Regions from separate parts of the Rhodococcus koreensis genome, predicted to be linked through region 4. Evidence: riboswitches for the same ligand, from Rfam matches in the RefSeq annotation. Region 4 holds a riboswitch; each other region holds the start of a gene.
The links. A riboswitch is a leader RNA that binds a small molecule or an ion and turns the genes downstream of it on or off. The one in region 4 is predicted to bind S-adenosylmethionine.
Positions count from the first base shown of each region.

Region 1: it holds a riboswitch for S-adenosylmethionine, as region 4 does, so the genes downstream of both, JWS14_RS51730 (putative leader peptide) here and JWS14_RS33935 (bifunctional o-acetylhomoserine/o-acetylserine sulfhydrylase) in region 4, are expected to answer to the same signal.
Region 2: it holds a riboswitch for S-adenosylmethionine, as region 4 does, so the genes downstream of both, JWS14_RS03560 (LLM class flavin-dependent oxidoreductase) here and JWS14_RS33935 (bifunctional o-acetylhomoserine/o-acetylserine sulfhydrylase) in region 4, are expected to answer to the same signal.
Region 3: it holds a riboswitch for S-adenosylmethionine, as region 4 does, so the genes downstream of both, JWS14_RS51725 (putative leader peptide) here and JWS14_RS33935 (bifunctional o-acetylhomoserine/o-acetylserine sulfhydrylase) in region 4, are expected to answer to the same signal.

Region 1 covers NZ_CP070609.1:2,512,756-2,517,481, forward strand. Annotated here, with positions in the region: gene JWS14_RS11630 (ABC transporter substrate-binding protein) at 1-195, opposite strand, end outside; gene JWS14_RS11635 (amino acid ABC transporter ATP-binding protein) at 232-1,014, opposite strand; gene JWS14_RS11640 (amino acid ABC transporter permease) at 1,011-2,003, opposite strand; gene JWS14_RS51730 (putative leader peptide) at 2,150-2,224, opposite strand; SAM riboswitch class I at 2,232-2,328, opposite strand; gene JWS14_RS11645 (sulfite exporter TauE/SafE family protein) at 2,541-3,308, shown strand; gene JWS14_RS11650 (HAD-IIA family hydrolase) at 3,385-4,176, shown strand; gene JWS14_RS11655 (LppA family lipoprotein) at 4,198-4,716, opposite strand.
Region 2 covers NZ_CP070609.1:787,235-791,960, reverse strand. Annotated here, with positions in the region: gene JWS14_RS03570 (aminotransferase-like domain-containing protein) at 1-1,225, shown strand, start outside; gene JWS14_RS03565 (GNAT family N-acetyltransferase) at 1,465-1,968, opposite strand; SAM riboswitch class IV at 2,288-2,401, shown strand; gene JWS14_RS03560 (LLM class flavin-dependent oxidoreductase) at 2,461-3,543, shown strand; gene JWS14_RS03555 (NtaA/DmoA family FMN-dependent monooxygenase) at 3,567-4,726, shown strand, end outside.
Region 3 covers NZ_CP070609.1:2,505,420-2,510,145, forward strand. Annotated here, with positions in the region: gene JWS14_RS11600 (ABC transporter permease) at 1-469, opposite strand, end outside; gene JWS14_RS11605 (ABC transporter substrate-binding protein) at 473-2,104, opposite strand; gene JWS14_RS51725 (putative leader peptide) at 2,260-2,343, opposite strand; SAM riboswitch class I at 2,348-2,442, opposite strand; gene JWS14_RS11610 (NtaA/DmoA family FMN-dependent monooxygenase) at 2,489-3,883, opposite strand; gene JWS14_RS11615 (LLM class flavin-dependent oxidoreductase) at 3,899-4,726, opposite strand, start outside.
Region 4 covers NZ_CP070609.1:7,509,751-7,514,476, reverse strand. Annotated here, with positions in the region: gene JWS14_RS33940 (NADP-dependent isocitrate dehydrogenase) at 1-1,136, opposite strand, end outside; SAM riboswitch class IV at 1,412-1,532, shown strand; gene JWS14_RS33935 (bifunctional o-acetylhomoserine/o-acetylserine sulfhydrylase) at 1,649-2,932, shown strand; gene metX (homoserine O-acetyltransferase MetX) at 2,929-4,053, shown strand; gene JWS14_RS33925 (DUF3017 domain-containing protein) at 4,084-4,368, opposite strand; gene JWS14_RS33920 (bifunctional methylenetetrahydrofolate dehydrogenase/methenyltetrahydrofolate cyclohydrolase) at 4,370-4,726, opposite strand, start outside.

The DNA.
Region 1 (4,726 bases), 5.0 Mb from region 4:
GGGAACCTTCGCGGCGATCGACTCGACCTCGTCGGTGGTGATGCGATTCTGATCGGCGGTGAGGTTGTAGCCGGCGGCCGAGGTGGGCCCCGATCCCTCGTCCTCGACGTCGCCGCCCCCGCACGCGGCGGCGAGGAGCGCGACGGTGGTGAGAGCCGAGGCCAGAATCTTCTTACGGAACCGTGCGGTGGACATGTGTGCCTTTCGGGGATCCACACCGGGGTGTGGAGGTCAGAGAACTCGGGAGAGAAAAGCTTTGGTGCGGTCGTGCTGTGGGTCGTCGATGACCTGCGCGGGCGGGCCCTGCTCCACGACGACTCCGGCGTCCATGAAGACGGCCGTGTCGGCGACCTCCCGCGCGAAACCCACCTCGTGGGTGACGATGACGAGGGTGGCGCCGTCGCGTGCCAGTTGCTTGATGACGGCGAGAACCTCGCCGACCAGTTCCGGGTCGAGCGCCGACGTGGGCTCGTCGAACAGGATCACCGCAGGGCGCAGTGCGAGGGCCCGGGCGATCGCGACCCGCTGCTGCTGGCCGCCGGACAGTTGCCGCGGGTACTCGTGGGCCTTGTCACCCACGCCGACCCGTTCGAGGAGGGCGATCGCCTCGGCCTCGACCTCGGCCCGGTCACGGCCCTGCGCCGACACCGGTGCCTCGACCACGTTCTCCAGCACCGTGAGGTGGGGGAACAGGTTGAAGTTCTGGAACACGAATCCGATCCGGGACCGCTGCTTCAGGATGTCGCGTTCCCGCAGTTCGTGGAGTTTGTTGCCCTTGCGCCGGTAGCCGATGAGGTCGCCGTCGATCCGGATGGTGCCCCGGTCGACCTTCTCCAGGTGGTTGAGCGTGCGGAGCAGCGTGGACTTGCCGGAACCCGACGGGCCCAGGATCACCGTCACCTCGCCCTTGCGGACCAGCAGGTCCACACCCTGGAGGACTTCGAGTGCGCCGAAGGACTTGTGGACTCCGCGAACCTCCACCGCGAACTCTGCCTGCTGGGTGTCGGTCGTCATTTCGTGGCCCCTCTCGGTACGGAGACGCCGGCGTCGCGGATCTCGGCGAATTTCCGGGTGACCTTCTGCCACGGAGTCGGGGGCAGTGCCCGAGCCGATCCGCGGGCGTAGTGCCGCTCGACGTAGTACTGGCCGACCGACAACAGCGTGGTCAGGATGATGTACCAGATCGTCGCGACCATCAGCAGGGGCACGACGCGACCGTTGCGGCCGAAGATCACCTGAACCTGGTAGAACAGTTCCGCGATCGCCATCGTCGACACGATCGACGTGCCCTTGAACAGGCTGATCACCTCGTTCGCGGCGTTCGGCAGGATGCCGCGCATCGCCTGCGGCAGAACGATCTTGAAGAACTGGCGACGACGCGGAATACCCAGCGACTGCGCCGCCTCGATTTGCCCGTGGTCCACCGAGATGATGCCGGAACGGATGATCTCGGCGGAGTACGCGGCCTGGTGCAGGGCCAGACCGATGACGGCGGCGGTGAAGCCGCTGATGACGCCGTTGACCTCGAACGTGAAGAAGCCCGGTCCGAACGGAATTCCCAGCGACAGAGTCTGATACAGGTACGTGATGTTGAACCAGAACAGGAGTTGCACGATCAGCGGGATCGACCGGAACGCCCAGATGTAGACCCAGGCGATCACCTGCAGCACCGGGTTGTGCGACAGGCGGCTGACCGCCAGCACCACACCGAGCGCGAATCCGAGGACCGTCCCCCAGAGGGTCAGCTTCACCGTCATCCACAGGGCCTGCAGCACGGAGCCGGCGGTGAAGTACTTGCCGAACGTCGCCCAGTCCCACCCCGGGTTGGTGGCGAGGCCGTGGACGAACTGGGCGAGCAGCACCAGCACGGCGGCGCTGACCACCCACCGCCACGGGTGCCACCGCCGTGCGACCTCCAGCGCGGCGTCCGCGGGCCGGTCACCATTGCCGGACGGTTCGGAATCAAGGGGCGCGGCCGAACGCGCCCGGACGGGGGCGCTCACGCTCGCTCACCACTGGGAACAGACATCACTGAGGCGGCCTTTCACCTGGAGACGGGACGGGGAAGAGGGCGCGTCTTCCGCGGGATGCGGGCGCGCGTCAGGCGCTCACCTGGCGTTTTACCCGGTGAGCGTGCGGTGAGACCTCGTCAACAGTGGCAGGAGGTGGTACGGCACAGGTCGATGTGCCGTCTGCGCCACGCAGGGCGCGCGGGGTAGTTCATGTGCTGCCTTCCATCGATCCCGGCGGTAGCACCCGCACCCGAAAAATTCGGAAGGGTTGCTGCGACGTCAACGAGCCAGGTCTCTCGGTCGCTCTGGATGGTTGAAGCGAACACTAGCTGCATTCCCGGACGTCGTCAACACGGGGTATTTCCCTGCAACACAGGGGAAATGGCGTCGAGCGGACGCAAGAATCACCGTGCGCAGAAGTGCTGACAAGTGGTCGGAGATGCGGTTGGATGAGACGAGCAGTCGCGTATCGCCACCGCCGCGTGACCCGGCTGCCGGGCCGTCCGAGGCCCTTGTAACGTCGCCTCGGTGACACCACTCGAAGTCATCGCGATCCTGGTAGCCGGCGTCGGCGCGGGCGCGATCAACGCCATCGTCGGCAGCGGCACGCTCATCACCTTCCCCACCCTGGTGGCTTTCGGGTTCCCTCCGGTGACCGCGACGATGTCGAACGCGATCGGCCTGGTCGCCGGTGGCGTGTCCGGCACGTGGGGGTACCGGCGGGAGCTGGCCGGGCAGGGGCCGCGGTTGCGGTGGCAGATCCCGGCGTCCCTGTGCGGTGCGGTTCTCGGCTCGTGGCTGCTGCTGCACCTCCCCGAAACGGTGTTCGAACTCGTCGTCCCGGTGCTGCTGATCCTCGCCCTGATCCTGGTGGTGCTGCAGCCGAAGATCCAGGCCTGGGCGAAGCAGCGTGGCAGCCACGAGGCGGGCCTGAGCACGGCGCGACTCACCCTGCTGACCGTCGGCACGTTCGCCGTCGGCGTGTACGGCGGATACTTCACCGCTGCGCAGGGCATTCTGCTGATGGGCGTGATGGGCGCGATCCTGCCGGAGAGCCTGCAACGGATGAACGGCGCGAAGAATCTGCTGTCGCTCATCGTCAACGTCGTCGCGGCGACCGCGTACACGCTCGTGGCCTTCGACCGGATCAGCTGGGCGGCCGCCGGCCTCATCGCGGTGGGCTCGCTGCTCGGAGGCGTCCTCGGCGCCCGCTACGGCCGCCGCCTGTCCCCCACCGCACTACGGGGAACCATCGTCGTCGTCGGTCTCATCGGCCTGTTCCGGCTGCTCGCATAGTCACGCATGCACCCTCCCGCTCCCCCATACTGAGTCGGTGAGCAACGAAGTAGAGCACCCGGGCTGGACCTATCTCATGGACATGGACGGCGTTCTCGTCCACGAAGAGCATCTGGTCCCCGGCGCCGACCTGTTCCTGGCCGAACTCCGGGAGTCCGGCACCCCGTTCATCGTCCTGACCAACAATTCCATCAGGACTCCGCGCGATCTCCGCGCCCGGCTGCTCCGCACCGGCCTGGACATTCCCGAGGAATCGATCTGGACGTCCGCCCTGGCCACCGCGACGTTCCTGGCGAACCAGCGCCCCGGCGGCAGCGCCTACGTCGTCGGCGAATCCGGGCTCACCACCGCACTGCACGACATCGGATACGTCCTCACCGAGAACGATCCCGACTACGTGGTCCTCGGCGAGACCCGCACCTATTCCTTCGAGGCCATCACCACCGCAATTCGACTGGTGGAGAGAGGCGCTCGCTTCATCGCCACCAACCCCGACCCCACCGGACCGTCGCGCGAGGGTTCCCTTCCGGCCACGGGATCCGTTGCGGCACTGATCAGCCGGGCCACCGGCCGCGACCCGTACTACGTGGGCAAGCCGAACGCGCTGATGATGCGCTCGGCCCTGCGGGCCATCGGCGCGCACTCCGCGAACACACTGATGATCGGTGACCGCATGGACACCGACATCGTCTGCGGTCTCGAGGCCGGGCTGCAGACCATCCTCGTCCTCACCGGAATCTCGACGCGGGATTCGGTGGAGTTGTTCCCCTACCGCCCCACCGCGGTCCTCAAATCGGTCGCCGACCTGGTCGGCCGCACGTCGGATCCGTTCGGCGATGCGGCTGCGCCACCCGTGAGTACTTATTAACCGCCGGACGTTAACAAGTACTTACGGGTGGCGGCAGCCGGTGACGCCGCGGAGGGAGGCTGCCTTGTACGTCCCGAACGTGATCCGGTTCCCGTCTCCACCGGCGAACGTCACATCGTGACGTCCGGGCTCGTCGACGTGGACGTCGAGCCGATCCATCCCGGCGTCGGCGGCGACCGCGCGGGCCGCCGCCAGCACCGCCGTCCAGTCGTCGTCGCGGATCGGGTTGTCGGACAGTAGCGCTCGCGTGGTGACGGACTTCCCCGCCGTGTAGGCATACGGTCCGGGGCATCCGCCACCCTGGCTGCGTTCACGATGCCACCGCCACTGGACATCCGGAGCGAGCGCGCCGACGGCTTCGCTGATCCGCACCAGCGCATCGGTGACGTGTCTCTCGGTGACGGCGAGCGTCGGCCTGCCGCTCAGGCTCTCGGCCGCCGCCGCGATCTCCTCGTCGCCGAAGTTGTACGGGTTGTCCGTCATGCCACCACATCCGCTCGTCAGGATCGCCGCGCCGATCACGGCGACCGTCTTCGTCACCCACCGGATC
Region 2 (4,726 bases), 6.7 Mb from region 4:
GAGCCTCACATCCTCTCCTCCGTCCTCGTTGTCCCGCTTGATCACTCGCCCGCTCGAAGCGGGTGGGTTCGGACCGCCGCCGGACTCGCTGCAACCCGACGCGATCCGCCTGGTGGGAGGGGTCCCCGCCGACGAGGCGCTCCCGGTGAACGAACTGGCGGCCGCGTTCGCCGTCGCCCTCGCGACACCCCCGACCGGAGCTCGGGCGCTGCAATACTCGGTCGCTCCAGGCATCGCCAGCCTCCGCGAGGGGATCGCGGGGCGGGAGAGCGACGAGTCCGGTCTCGTCGATCCGGACCGGGTGGTCGTCACCAACGGTGCCCTGCACGGACTGAGCCTGGTCTTTGCCGCACTACTCGACCCCGGCGACCTGGTGGCCGTCGAGAGCCCTACTTTTCCCGTTGCGCTGCGGGTGCTCGACCACTACGGTGCCCAGGTCCTGCCGGTACTCAACACCGGCGGCCGACTGGATCTCGACGTCTTCGAGGGCCATCTGCAGGCGGGGCGGATCCCGAAGCTGTTCTACGTGATCCCCGACTTCCACAATCCGACCGGCACGACCCTCGCAGCCGAGGACCGGCTGCGGCTGGTCGCCCTCGCCGAGCGCTACGGATTCGTCGTCCTCTCCGACAATCCCTACCGCGAACTCCGTTTCCGGGGCACGGCCGTCCCGGACTTCCCGCTCGACAGCGACCGTGTGGTGCGAATCAATACCTTCTCCAAGACCCTCGGACCAGGGCTCCGACTGGGATGGGCTGTCGCCCCGTCCTGGCTCCAGGCCGGACTGTTGCGGTTACGCGCGAACCTCGATCAGCATCCATCGTTGGTGACCCAGTCCGCCGTGGCGCATCTGCTCGGTCGGCCAGGACTGTTCGACGGCATCGTCGCGAACGCCCGCACCCTCTACCGGGAGCGAGCGGATCTGCTGGCCGACGTTCTCACCACCGAGGCGGGTGACCTGGTGTCGATTCCGCAGGCCGAGGGCGGAATCTTCGCTTGGGCGACGGTGACCGACCCCGGCATCGATCTCGCGGAGGTCCGTGCCGCCGCGAACGCGCTGGGCGTCGACTTCTCCTCGGGCCGCTACTTCGATCCCGCCGCGAGCGGACTGTACGCACGGAGCCTGCGCTTGGGCTTCACGAACCAGAGTGAAGACAACCTCCGGCTCGGGGCGCAGCGCATCGCCAAGGCCGTCCGTGAGATCCACTCCGCGCCGCTCGCCTGATCCACATCTCTCACGTCGAAAGGAACCGCGATGACCACTGCCGGACGTCGGGCCCTGATCCTGAACGCGGGAATCAACAGCACCGGCTACAGCGCGAAGTCGTGCCCGCCGGAGCGAGGGCGGACACCGCCTGGTGCGGGCGGGCGCCCGGCTCGATCACTATCCCCAGCGGACCCTGCGCGAGCGATTCGATCTGCCGTTGGGGGGAGTACACCCCAGCTCACGTGAAGGGGGTTCTCCTATCCGAACACCTTCTCGAAGCAGTTCGAGAAGGGCAAGGCCTCATACGGGGAGAAGATCGGAATCCTCGAGTAGCCACTCTTCTCGTACAGCCTGACCGCGTCGGGCTGCCGGTCACCGGTCTGGAGAATCAAGCGGGGTCGCCTCGCCTCTCGTGCCGCATCCTCGACCGCGCTCAGCAGCGCGGTCGACACACCGGTACCACGGTGCTCTTTGACGACGAACATCCGCTTCACTTCGAGGTCGTCGCCGTTCCAGCGCAGGGCCGCGTGGCCGACAGCACGTGGCTCCGCAGCCTCGATGTCGCTGACGTACACCAGGATAGTGACGTGCACCGATTCCGGATCCACGGCATTGGTGGTAGCACGAACAGCATCCGACACTCGGTCGGAATATCGAGGACCGACTTCTGCCGCCATAGCCGCCCGCAACGTCACCGCGTCGGGATCGGACCACTGGGCTGTGCGGACGACGAACTCGGTGCGCGTGGCGCTTTCGGTCATGACAGTATCTCCATACACGTAGATTCGACGAACCACAGTGCCATGGTGCCGACGCGTCGGTCGATGGTTGAAATCAGTGCAACCTCAATGCCATCCGACGATTGAAACTCTTCCATTTGGAGCGCGATTGGGCTAATGGCCCGATGTCGCATCGTTGCGCCGACGGTTCTCCAACGCGGATGGCGTGTCCCGTCAGGTGAATTTCAATCACCGAGAGCGTAAAGCTTCGCACGGTCCCCGTCGTGAGCTATAGGAACCGTTGAGCATGTTGTGACGGTGCGCTTTTCGGTCTCACGTGCCGTGATACATTCGTGTCGACGGTCATGAGTACCAGCATCGAGCCCTGGCTTGCTGGTCGGCAACCCTCCCGCGCGGCGGGGTGCTCCAGGTGACGACCCGGCGGAATCGACAACTGATTCCGCAAGCGCGCAAGGAGTCCGTGGACCCTGGGTCTCCGGTGCGCGTCCGCACTCCTTCGAAAGGACTTTCGTCGTGGTTCGAGCGCCCCAACCGCTACACCTGGCAGTCGAGATAGATGGCGCGGGAGGTCATCCCGCCGCGTGGCGTGTGTGGGGGCGCCCGCCTGCGGATGTGCTCTCTCCCCGGGTCCTCAGGTCGGTCGTGGACACCGTAGAGGCCGCCGGTTTCGCGCTGGTCACCATCGACGACCGAGTGGTGCCGGGGGAGGGCGCGTACCCGGTGGGACGGTTGGATGCTGGGACGCGTGCGTCGTTCGTGGCGACGACGACGGCCAGTTACGGGGTGGCGCCGACGGTGCAAGCCCTCACCACCGAACCGTTCCATCTCGCGACGCAGCTGGCCAGCCTCGATCACGGCAGTCGGGGTCGCGCGGCATGGGTGGTCGGCTCGGACAACTCCGCGGACGTCAATGGTGCAGTCGGATTCGAGCCACGTGCCCCCGAGGCCGTACAGCGCGAGGTCCGAGACGTCATCGAGCTCGCCCGGCAGCTGTGGGATTCGTGGGAGGACGATGCCGTGATCCGCGATGCCGCGACGGGTCGCTACCTCGATCCCGACAAGGTGCATCACGTCGGGTTCGAGGGCGAGTTCTTCAGCGTCGTCGGACCGCTCATCACACCCCGCTCACCGCAGGGTCAGATAGTCGTCGTGGGAGCTGCGGAACTGGGGGTGACGGATCTACTCGACGTTGTGCTGCTGTCCGGTCGGGATGTGACCGAAATCGGGACGTCGGCGACAGGACAGCAGGCCGTGACCCTCGCCGATGTCGAGGTGATTCTCGATACGAAGACCGAGTCCGCGCAGTCCCGCCTTGCCCGCCTCGATGGGTATTCGCCGTGGCCGGACCGAGGACGCCTTCGATTCGCGGGTTCGGCACGGGACTTCGTCGACCTGGTGCGGTCCCTGGCGGACAAGGTGGACGGTGTCCGGATCCATCCCGCCGTCGTCACCACCGATCTCGCCGTTCTGGTTGACGAGGTCCTTCCCGTATTGCAGGAGTTGTCACTGCACCGGATTCCGAAACCGGGCTCGACGTTGCGGGAGACGCTCGGATTACCTCGGCCGCTCAGCCGCTTCACATCGACCACCAACTAGCCACGACCAGGCAGGAGTTTGCCATGTCCACTCCGGACACCGGAGCGCCGTATGATGCCGACGCGCAGGTCCACCTCGGTGTTTTCTACCCGGGAATCGGCCCGCAGACGGTGTGGGAAGATGCCAAGGCCCCCGATCAGGTATCCCCGGAAACCTTCCTGCGGGTTGCTCAAACCCTGGAACGGGGCTTGTTCGATGCGTTCTTCCTCGGCGACGGCCAGCGTGTGCGGGAGAACCGCGGTGCGGCACTGGCCACCGACATTGCAGGCCGTCCCGACGCCATCACTCAACTGTCGGCGCTTGCTGGGGTGACCAGCCGGATCGGACTCGTCGCCACGCAGAACACCACGTACAGTCTGCCGGTCGACCTTGTGCGGCGGCTGGGAAGCTTGGATGTCCTGTCCGACGGAAGGGCGGGATGGAACATCGTCACCACCGACAACGCGTGGACCGGCGAGAACTTTCGGCGTGGTGGATGGCTGCCGCACGAACACCGCTACGAGCGGGCCACCGAACTCGTCGAGTTGGCCAAGGAATATTGGGCCGCGTGGTCGCTCGCTGATGTCGCCACGGACGCCCGCCAGGACAGTTGGCTGCCCGCCGACCGATCTGCGGTCATCGCGCGGCACAGTGACCTTCTGCAGGCCACTGCGATCTCCACCGTTCCGTCGAGCAAACAGGGGCGGCCGGTGTTGTTCCAGGCCGGCGATTCCGTCGGCGGCCGTGAGCTGGCGGCCCGTCATGCCGACGTCGTGTTCTCGGCGAACAACGAGTTCGACGCGGCCGTTGCCTACGCACGCGACCTCCGGGCGCGACTGTCCGCCCACGGCCGGTCCACGGATTCGCTCCGAATCCTTCCCGGTGTCACCGTGATCATCGGAGACACGCCCGAGGACGCCGACGAGAAGGCTCGGTGGCTCCGCGAGAACGCCTACAACCCGCACCGGGCTATTGCATTTCTCGAACACTATTGGGGGCAGGATCTTTCGGCATACGATCCCGACGGCCCGTTGCCGGACATCGACCCGGTCGACGGAGAACTCGATCCGTCGCGCGGGACGTTGGCGATCGCGGACCGCACCGGCAAGCTCGATCAGATCACCCAGTGGCGTGCACTGGCCGCAGAGAAGGGGCTGTCCATCCGGCAGCTTGTCCTCGAAGTGGCCCCGAACTCGCGGTACCT
Region 3 (4,726 bases), 5.0 Mb from region 4:
GCAGAATCAGGCCCACCCAGAACGTCGGCACCGCGACACCGAGCGGGGGCAGGGAGAACAGCAGGTTCCGCACCCAGTGGACGCGCGTGTAGGTGGCGAGGAACGCGACCCCCGCCCCGAACACGACGGCGAGGACCAGCGCCGCGGACGCCAGCGCGAGAGTGCTGGGCACCGCGTTGCCGATGGCCTCGGTCACCGACTGCCCGGTGGCGATCGAGTACCCGAAGTCACCGCGGACGGCGTGGCTCAGCGAGTTCCAGTACTGCACCCACACCGGCTGGTCGAGTCCGTACCGCGCCTGCAGTTCCGCGACGGCCGCCGCGTCGACCGTCGTCCCGGTGGACGCCGAGTCGACGGCGATGCTCACCGGGTCGGACGGCAGGAGGAACAGCACGGCGAACGACACGGTGAACGTCGCCCACAGGACGGCGATCGCCTGCAGCACGCGGAGTCCGAGGTAGCGAATCATGGCTCAGCGTCCGCTGATCCAGGTGTCGAAGAACTGGAGCCGGGCCGAGGCCTCGAACTTCAGGTCCTGCACGTTCGGGCCCGCGCCGATCGCCTGCGACAACTCCACCGTGGGGATCCACAGGCCGTTGTCGAGGATCTGCTGCTGGGCGTCGGCGACGAGCGCGCTCCGCGCGGCGGGATCGGTGGTGGCGAGCTGCTTCGCCAGCACGTCGTCGAGCGCGGGAATCGGGCCGCGGCTGTTCAGGTTGCGGCCTTCGAGCCCGAACTGGGTGCGCAGGATGTCGCCGTCGGCACGGGTGCTGTTGTAGTAGGTGGCGTCGAAGTCCTTGGAATTCTGGCGGGCGGTGGCCTCCGGGGTCGACACGAGGTCGAGCTGCAGGTCCACTCCCACCGCTCTGAGCTGCTGCTGCACCAGTTCGAGGATGGCCTGGTTGCCGGCGAACACGGAGCTGAACAGAACGGGGAAGGCGAGCTTCTGACCACCCTTCTCGCGGATGCCGTCGGCGCCGGGCACCCAGCCCGCCTGATCCAGGATCGACTTCGCCTTCTCCGGGTCGTACGTCACGCCGGGCAGTGCCACGTAGCCCGGGGTGCGGCTGGCCAGGGTGCTGGTGGCCGGCTTGAAGTTGGGGCCGAGCACGGTGTCGACCAGTTCCTGCCGGTTGATCGCCGGCACCAGCGCGCTGCGCACGACGGGGTCGACGAGCGGTCCGCGGGTCACGTTGGGCTGGAAGCCGAACGGGGTTCCGGGATTCGAGGTGGTGAGCACCTGCCCGCCCGCACCTTCGATCTGCGGGGCGTCCTGCGGCAGCGCGTCGCTGATCGCGTCCAGCTGTCCCGAGGACAGGCTGCCCGTGCGGACACCGGATTCGGGGACGACGGTGAACTCGATGGTGTCGAGGTAGGCCTCGCCGTCGTGGGCGAACACGTCGGAACCCCAGTTGTATCCGGCGCGCTTGGCGAGGGTGACCGACTTGTCCTGCTGGTAGTCGGCGTACGTGAACGGCCCGGTGCCCGAGATGTTGCCGGTGCACCGCTCTTCGGCGGACTTCGCGACGGACGCGTCGGACAGGATGCCGAGCTGCGGGGTGGACGACGCCTGGAGGAACTGCGCGTTGGGTGCGGCGAAGTCGACCTGCGCGGTCTGCGGGTCGATCACGGTGGTGCCCGTGTACCCGGTGAGGTAGCTGGCACCCAGTGCGGCCTTGGCCCCGGTGAGGGTGTTCACGATGGCGTCGAGGTTCTTCTTCACCGACTCCGCGGTGAAAGGCGTTCCGTCACTGAACGTCACCCCCTCCTTCAGATGGAACGTGAAGGAGGACGCGTCGGCGTCGGTGTCCCAGCTCTCGGCCAGCCACGGCTTCAGTTCGCCCGTCTCCGGGTCCTGGTCGGTGAGCGAGTCCACCACCTGCCGGGCCACGTAGATCGTCTGGTTGGTGCCCGACTGCGCGGGGTCGGCGCACGTGGGTGCCTGGGACAGGCCGTAGCGGAGGGTGCCGCCGGGCTGGGGCGGGCCCGCGTCCGCGGAGGAACTGCTGGAGCCGCCACCGCAGGCGGTGAGCGCCGTGGCCAGCACGGCGGCGGCGCCGATACCTGCCGCGATGCGGCCGCGGTGGGACGAGGACAAAGGCACTGATGGCACCGAGAACTCCGTGATCTCGAAGAAGTGCCGTGCGCGCTACCCGTCGAGTGGGCAGCGCTCACGCGCACAGAAAGGTGAGGGACACCGGATCCGACGCGGATGCGGTGTGTAGAGCAAGAACCCCGGATGTCTGCCGGGGTGTCAGATCAGCTGTGACAGATGGAGGTGGACAACCGGCAGAGATCGACGTGCAGACGCCCCCAGGCGCTCACGAAGCCTTCGGTCAACATGGTTCCTCCATCGATCCCGGCGGTAGCACCCGCACCCGCGGGGCGGGGGGGTTGCTGCGACGTCAACGAGCCAGGTCTCTCGGTCGCTCTGGATGGTCGTTACCGAGTGTAAGAGATCGCCGGTCGCCGCGCCACACGGCCCCCGCTACCCGACTGCCTGCCGGGGCGGGAGTTCCCGTCGCGACAGCGGCGGGCGGAGACCGAGATGCTCACGCAGGGTCGCGCCTTCGTATTCCGTTCGGTACGAGCCGCGCTCCTGCAGTTCGGGCACGAGCAGGTCGACGATCTCGTCGAGTCCGGTGGGCACCAGGTACGGCGAGATGTTGAATCCGTCGGTCGCCCCGCTGCGAACCCACCGGGTGAGTTCGTCGGCGACCTGCCCGGGGGTGCCCGCGAAACCGGACCGCTGAGTGGTCGCGATCGCGACCTGCCGCAGCGACAGGTTCTGCGCCTCCGCCAGGGCGCGCCACTCGCGGGCGATGGCGAGCGGGTCCTTGCCGTCGCGGGCGGCCCCGCGGGTGACGGAGATCGGTGCGGGCACCGGATCGAATTCGGGCAGTGGACCGTCCGGGTCGCGATCGGACAGATCGCGGCCCCACACCTGACCGACCAGCGACAGCGCCGTCTGCCCGGTGTACTGGCCTTCGCGGACCCAGCGGACCTTGTCCTCCACCTCGGACGCGTTCTCCGCGAGCACGATCTGGGTGCCCGGCAAAATCTTGACGTCGTCCTCGGGGCGCCCCGCGCGGCGCAGTCTCGCCCGGATGTCCTCGGCGAAGCCGAGCGCCTCGTCGAAATGGGTTCCGTGGCGGGAGAAGATCACGTCGGCGTGCGTGGCCGCGAAGTCCCTGCCTGCCGGTGAGTCGCCGGCCTGGAAGATGACGGGATGGCCCTGGGCGCTGCGCGGCAGGGTGGGGGTGATCGTGACGTCGAACTGCGACGTGCGCCGCGACACGTCCTGCACACTGCCCGCGGTGGCCCAGGACGGCGCTTCGGTGCTCGTCGCGACGGCGCCGTCGGCCCACGCGTCCCAGATCGCCCGCGCGGTGCCCAGGAACTGCCCGGCCCGCTCGTACCGGTCGGCGTGATCGAGGAAGCCGCCGCGCCGGAAGTTCTCACCGGTCCACGCGTTGTCCGTGGTGACGGCGTTCCAGCCGGCGCGTCCGCCGGACAGCAGGTCCAGCCCGGACAGTCGCCGGGCGAGGTCGGCCGGTTCGTTGTAGGTGGTGTTCTGGGTGGCCACCAGCCCGATGTGCCGGGTGATGCCGGCCAGCGCCGAGAGCTGGGTGATCGCATCCGGCCTGCCCACGATGTCGAGATCGAGGATCTTGCCTTCCTGTTCCCGCAGGCGTAGACCCTCACCCAGGAAGAAGGCGTCGAACAGGCCCCGCTCGGCGGTCTGTGCCACCCGACGGAACGTTTCGAAGTCGATCTGCGATCCGCTCGTCGGATCCGACCAGATCGTCGTGTGGTTGACGCCCTGGAAGAAGACCCCGAAATGCACCTGGGCTTCGGGCCGGGCGTATGAGTCGTCGGTCATGATCTCCACAACCTTTCAGCGAGAGGATTCTGCGAGGCGCTCGGCCCGGAATCGGTTGGCGGGGCGGTCGAGTCCGAGCGTGCTGCGCAGAGTCGAACCGGGAACGGGACGGTGGGCGGCACCGGCGCGCAGGAGTGCCGGGATCACGTACCGCGCCAGCACCGGGAGGTCCTCGTCGACCACGGCGGGATGCAGGCGCACACCGTCGACCTGCGAATCCAGTGCGCGCAGCAGTTCCACCAGTCCGGTGGCCTCGCCGGCGAACGACAGCCGCTCACTCGACGGGGCGGGAGTGGCTGCGCCCAGCGCCACGTCGAGTTCGGCGAACACCAGCGCCGCCCCGCGGTCCTTCGCCCGCGCGGCGGCGTCGGCGATGTCACCGGGCGTCGTCCCGGACACCAGCACCACGTCGACCTGGGTCGGATCGGTCTGCCCGTCGAGTCCGAACACCACCAGTTGCCCCTGCGGCGGCCGCGGCACGATCGCCGGACCCTTCACCGAGTACGTCTCGCCCCGGAAGTCGATGTAGTGCAGCCGGTCGCGGTCGACGAAACGGCCGGTGGCGTAGTCGCGGATCACCGCGTCGTCCTCCCAGGAATCCCACAGGTTCCGGACCACGGCGATCGCGTCCCGCTCCTCCCGCGCGAGGTCGGCGGGTGCGGTGATCTCGGTCCGGCCCAGTGCGCCCGCGACCCGCGGGTCGGTGTCGCGTGCGGCGATCCAGCCGCCGCGGCCCCGCGACGCGTAGTCGAGTGTCGCGAGCTGGGAGGACGTGTGAAACGGTTCGGCGTAGGTGGTGCCGACCACCGGTACGAGACCGATCGTGCTGGTGGTCGCGGCCAC
Region 4 (4,726 bases):
AGCATCGCGAGGTCCTTGGTCATCTGGCCACCCTCGACGGTCTTGATGACCACGTCTTCGAGCTTCTGCGCGAAGCCGATGACGTCGGGGGTGCTGTCCAGCTTGCCGCGGTGCTCGAGTCCACGGGTCCACGCGAAGATCGACGCGATGGGGTTGGTGGACGTCGGCTTGCCCTGCTGGTGCTGACGGAAGTGACGCGTCACGGTGCCGTGTGCGGCCTCGGCCTCACACGTCTTTCCGTCCGGGGTCAGCAGCACGGAGGTCATGAGGCCGAGCGATCCGAAGCCCTGCGCGACGGTGTCGGACTGGACGTCGCCGTCGTAGTTCTTGCAGGCCCAGACGTAGCCGCCCTCCCACTTGAGCGCCGACGCGACCATGTCGTCGATGAGGCGGTGCTCGTAGGTGAGTCCTGCCGCGTCGAATTCCGGCTTGAACTCGGTCTCGTAGACGTGCTGGAAGATGTCCTTGAACGCGCCGTCGTACGCCTTGAGGATGGTGTTCTTGGTCGACAGGTACACCGGGTAATTCTGCTGCAGGCCGTAGTTGAGCGAGGCGCGCGCGAAGTCCTCGATGGACTTGGTGAAGTTGTACTGACCCTGGACGACGCCGCCGCCGTCGGGGAAGTTCACCAGTTCGTGCTCGATCGGCTCGCTGCCGTCCTCGGGCGTGTAGGTGATCATCACCTTGCCGGGGCCGGGGACCTTGAAGTCGGTGGCGCGGTACTGGTCGCCGAAGGCGTGACGGCCGATGATGATCGGCTTCGTCCAGCCCGGAACCAGTCGCGGGACGTTGGAGATGATGATCGGCGCGCGGAAGATCGTGCCACCGAGGATGTTGCGGATGGTGCCGTTGGGCGACCGCCACATCTTCTTGAGGCCGAACTCCTCGACGCGTGCCTCGTCCGGGGTGATCGTCGCGCACTTGACGCCGACGCCGTGCTTCTTGATGGCGTTGGCCGCGTCGACGGTGACCTGGTCGTCGGTCTCGTCCCGGTACTCGATACCGAGGTCGTAGTACTCCAGGTTCACATCCAAGTAGGGATGGATCAGCTTGTCTTTGATGAACTGCCAGATGATGCGTGTCATCTCGTCGCCGTCGAGTTCGACGACGGTGCCCTCAACCTTGATTTTGGACATGGGTGCTTCGCGTCCTCCTAGGAAGATTCCCTGGTTACACGGTTGCGGGCGCACTTCGTGAGTGGGTCCGCGAACGGTTCGCTTGTCAAACGTAGACGGTCGATGCGGCCGCTGGAGAGACCGCACTTAAACAAGACAAGCGTACTGCTATGCCCGGGGCGCGCAAGATGTGGGTGCGAAATCCCCCTCCCTACCAGCTGGTAACTTTTCGCTGCCAGCGGGCCTGATCGGTGCCGTTTCCGGTCGCTTCGCCGCAGCCGCTAAGATTCAACAGAGGTCATGAGTGCCAGCAACGAGCCCCGGCTAGCTGGCCGGCAACCCTCCGCCGCGGTGGGGTGCCCCGGGTGATGACCTGGTTCCCTGATTCATACAACAGTCGGGTGACAAGCGCGGGTCCGACATCGGAGGTTCATGATGCGTTGTTGTTGTCGTAGATAGACCCCAGACAGCCCTGTGCGCGAACGAACCAGTTCCTCGTCCGCGCCTCGTCAGACCACTGGAGTAGACAGCACATGACCGAGAACTGGTCGTTCGAGACCAAGCAGATCCACGCCGGGCAGACGTCCGACGCGACCACCAAGGCGCGGGCGCTGCCGATCTACCAGACCACCTCGTACACGTTCGACAGCACCGATCACGCTGCCGCGCTGTTCGGTCTGGCCGAGCCCGGCAACATCTACACCCGCATCATGAACCCCACCCAGGACGCCGTCGAGCAGCGCATCGCCGCCCTCGAAGGCGGCGTCGCCGCCCTCATGCTGTCGTCCGGGCAGGCCGCCGAGACGTTCGCGATCCTGAACCTCGCCGAGGCGGGCGACCACATCGTCTCCAGCCCGCGCCTGTACGGCGGCACCTACAACCTCTTCCACTACACGCTGCCCAAGCTCGGCATCGAGGTCTCGTTCGTCGAAGACCCCGACGACCTCGAGCAGTGGAAGAACGCGATCCGGGACAACACGAGGGCGTTCTACGGCGAGACCATCTCCAATCCCCGCAACGACGTGCTCGACCTGCCCGGCATCTCCGGCGTCGCACACCAGCACGGACTCCCGCTGATCGTCGACAACACCGTGGCCACCCCCTACCTGATCCGCCCGCTCGAGCACGGCGCGGACATCGTGGTGCACTCGGCCACCAAGTACCTCGGCGGTCACGGCACGGCCATCGCGGGCGTCATCGTCGACGGCGGCACGTTCGACTGGACCCAGGGCCGGCACAGCAGCTTCACCACCCCGGACCCGAGTTACCACGGCGTCGTCTACTCCGAACTCGGACCGCCCGCGTTCGCCCTCAAAGCCCGCGTGCAGTTGCTCCGCGACCTCGGTTCCGCGATCTCCCCGTTCAACGCGTTCCTCATCGCGCAGGGCCTCGAGACGCTGAGCCTGCGGATGGAACGGCACGTGTCCAATGCGACCGCCGTCGCCCAGTACCTGGAGGCACGGCCGGAGATCGTGTCCGTCGGATACGCCGGGCTCCCGTCGTCACCGTGGTACGACCGGGCGAAGCAGATCGCGCCGAGGGGTGCGGGTGCCATCGTGACGTTCGAACTCGCCGGCGGCATCGACGCGGGCAAGAAGTTCGTCAACGCACTCACCCTCCACAGCCACGTCGCGAACATCGGTGACGTCCGCTCGCTGGTGATCCACCCGGCGTCCACCACACACTCCCAGCTGACCCCGGAGGAGCAGGCCGCCAGCGGCGTCACCCCCGGACTGGTCCGCCTGGCGGTCGGCATCGAAGGGATCGACGACATCATCGCCGATATCGAGTCCGGAATTACGGCGGCGGCATCTTGACCGTGAGCGCAGTGCAGAACCTCCCCGTGGCCGACGGACGTCTCGGCACCGTCGACATCGGATCGCTCGAACTCGAGAACGGCGCGGTGATCCCGTCCGTGACTCTCGCCGTGCAGCGGTGGGGCGAACTGTCCCCGAACCGTGACAACGTGGTGCTCGTCGAGCACGCCCTCACCGGCGACTCCCACGTCACCGGCCCCGTCACCGACGAGCACCCCTCCCCCGGATGGTGGAGCGGAATGGTCGGTCCGGGTGCGCCGATCGACACCGACGAGTGGTGCGTCGTCGCGACCAACGTCCTCGGTGGCTGCCGCGGCACCACCGGTCCCGGTTCGGTCGCGGAGGACGGGCGCCCGTGGGGCAGCCGCTTCCCGGAGATCACCATCCGCGACCAGATCGCGGCCGAGAAGAAGTTCACCGACCTTCTGGGGATCGACAAGCTGGCGTCCGTGGTCGGTGGTTCGATGGGCGGCATGCGCGCGCTCGAGTGGGCCGTGACGTACCCGGACCAGGTTGCGTCGGCGCTCGTTCTCGCGGTCGGCGCCCGTGCGACCGCGGATCAGATCGGCACGCAGACCACGCAGATCGAGGCCATCACCAGCGACCCCGACTGGCTGGGCGGCGACTACCACGGCACCGGCCGGACCCCCCGGACCGGACTGCGCATCGCCCGCAGGATCGCGCACCTCACGTACCGCACCGAGAGCGAACTCGACTCTCGGTTCGCGAACTCGCCGCAGGACGGCGAGGACCCCTGGCGCGGCGGGCGGTACTCCGTCGAGAGCTACCTCCAGCACCAGGCCGACAAGCTGGTCGGCAGGTTCGACCCGGGCACGTACGTGCTGCTGTCCGAGGCCATGAACCGGCACGACGTGGGCCGCGGCCGCGGGGGTATCTCGGCGGCGCTGGGGGCGATCACCGCACCCGTCATCGTGGGCGGCGTCGACTCCGACCGCCTGTACCCGATCCGCCTGCAGGAGGATCTGGCCGAGGACATCCCCACCTGCGACGGCCTGCGGGTACTCAACTCGCGGGACGGCCACGACGGGTTCCTCACCGAGGCTGCCGCCGTCGCGAAACTGCTGTCCGAAACGATGCAACTGGCACGCGCCGGGCGCTGATCCCGCGCCGGGCGACGCCCGCTCGGACCGTCAGTCGGTTCCGAGCGGGTCGATCGACACGGCCAGCCAGACAATCGCGCCGCCGACGGCCACGAGTGCGCCCACGTCGAAGGCCTTGCTGCGCACCGCGAGCAGTCCGACGCGCTCCGACGGCATCGTCAACCGGAACGCTGCCGCGAGCAGGGTGGCGATACCGAACACGAACGCTCCCCGCCGCCACCGGTCCGCGAGCACGAACACCACGGCCACGACGATGACGACGAGGACTGCCAGCATCGGCAGGTTCTTCTTCGCGAACTGCCCCCAGTCGGCCATCTCAGCCGAGAGACGCTGCGACACGCTCAGCCCGCTCCACGACGTTGGTCAGCAGGAACGCGCGGGTCAGCGGTCCGACCCCGCCGGGGTTCGGGGACAGGAAACCGGCGACCTCGGCGACGTCCGCCGCCACGTCGCCGCGCAGCCCGTCCTCGGTGCGGCTCACGCCCACGTCGAGTACCGCGGCGCCGGGCTTGACCATGTCGGCCGTCACCAGCCCGGGAACACCCGCCGCCGCGATGACAATGTCGGCGCGCCGGACCTCCGCTCCGAGGTCCCGCGTGCGGGTGTGGCAGAGGGTGACGGTGGCGTTCTCGCTGCGCCGGGTGAACAGCAGGCCGATCGGGCGGCCCACGGT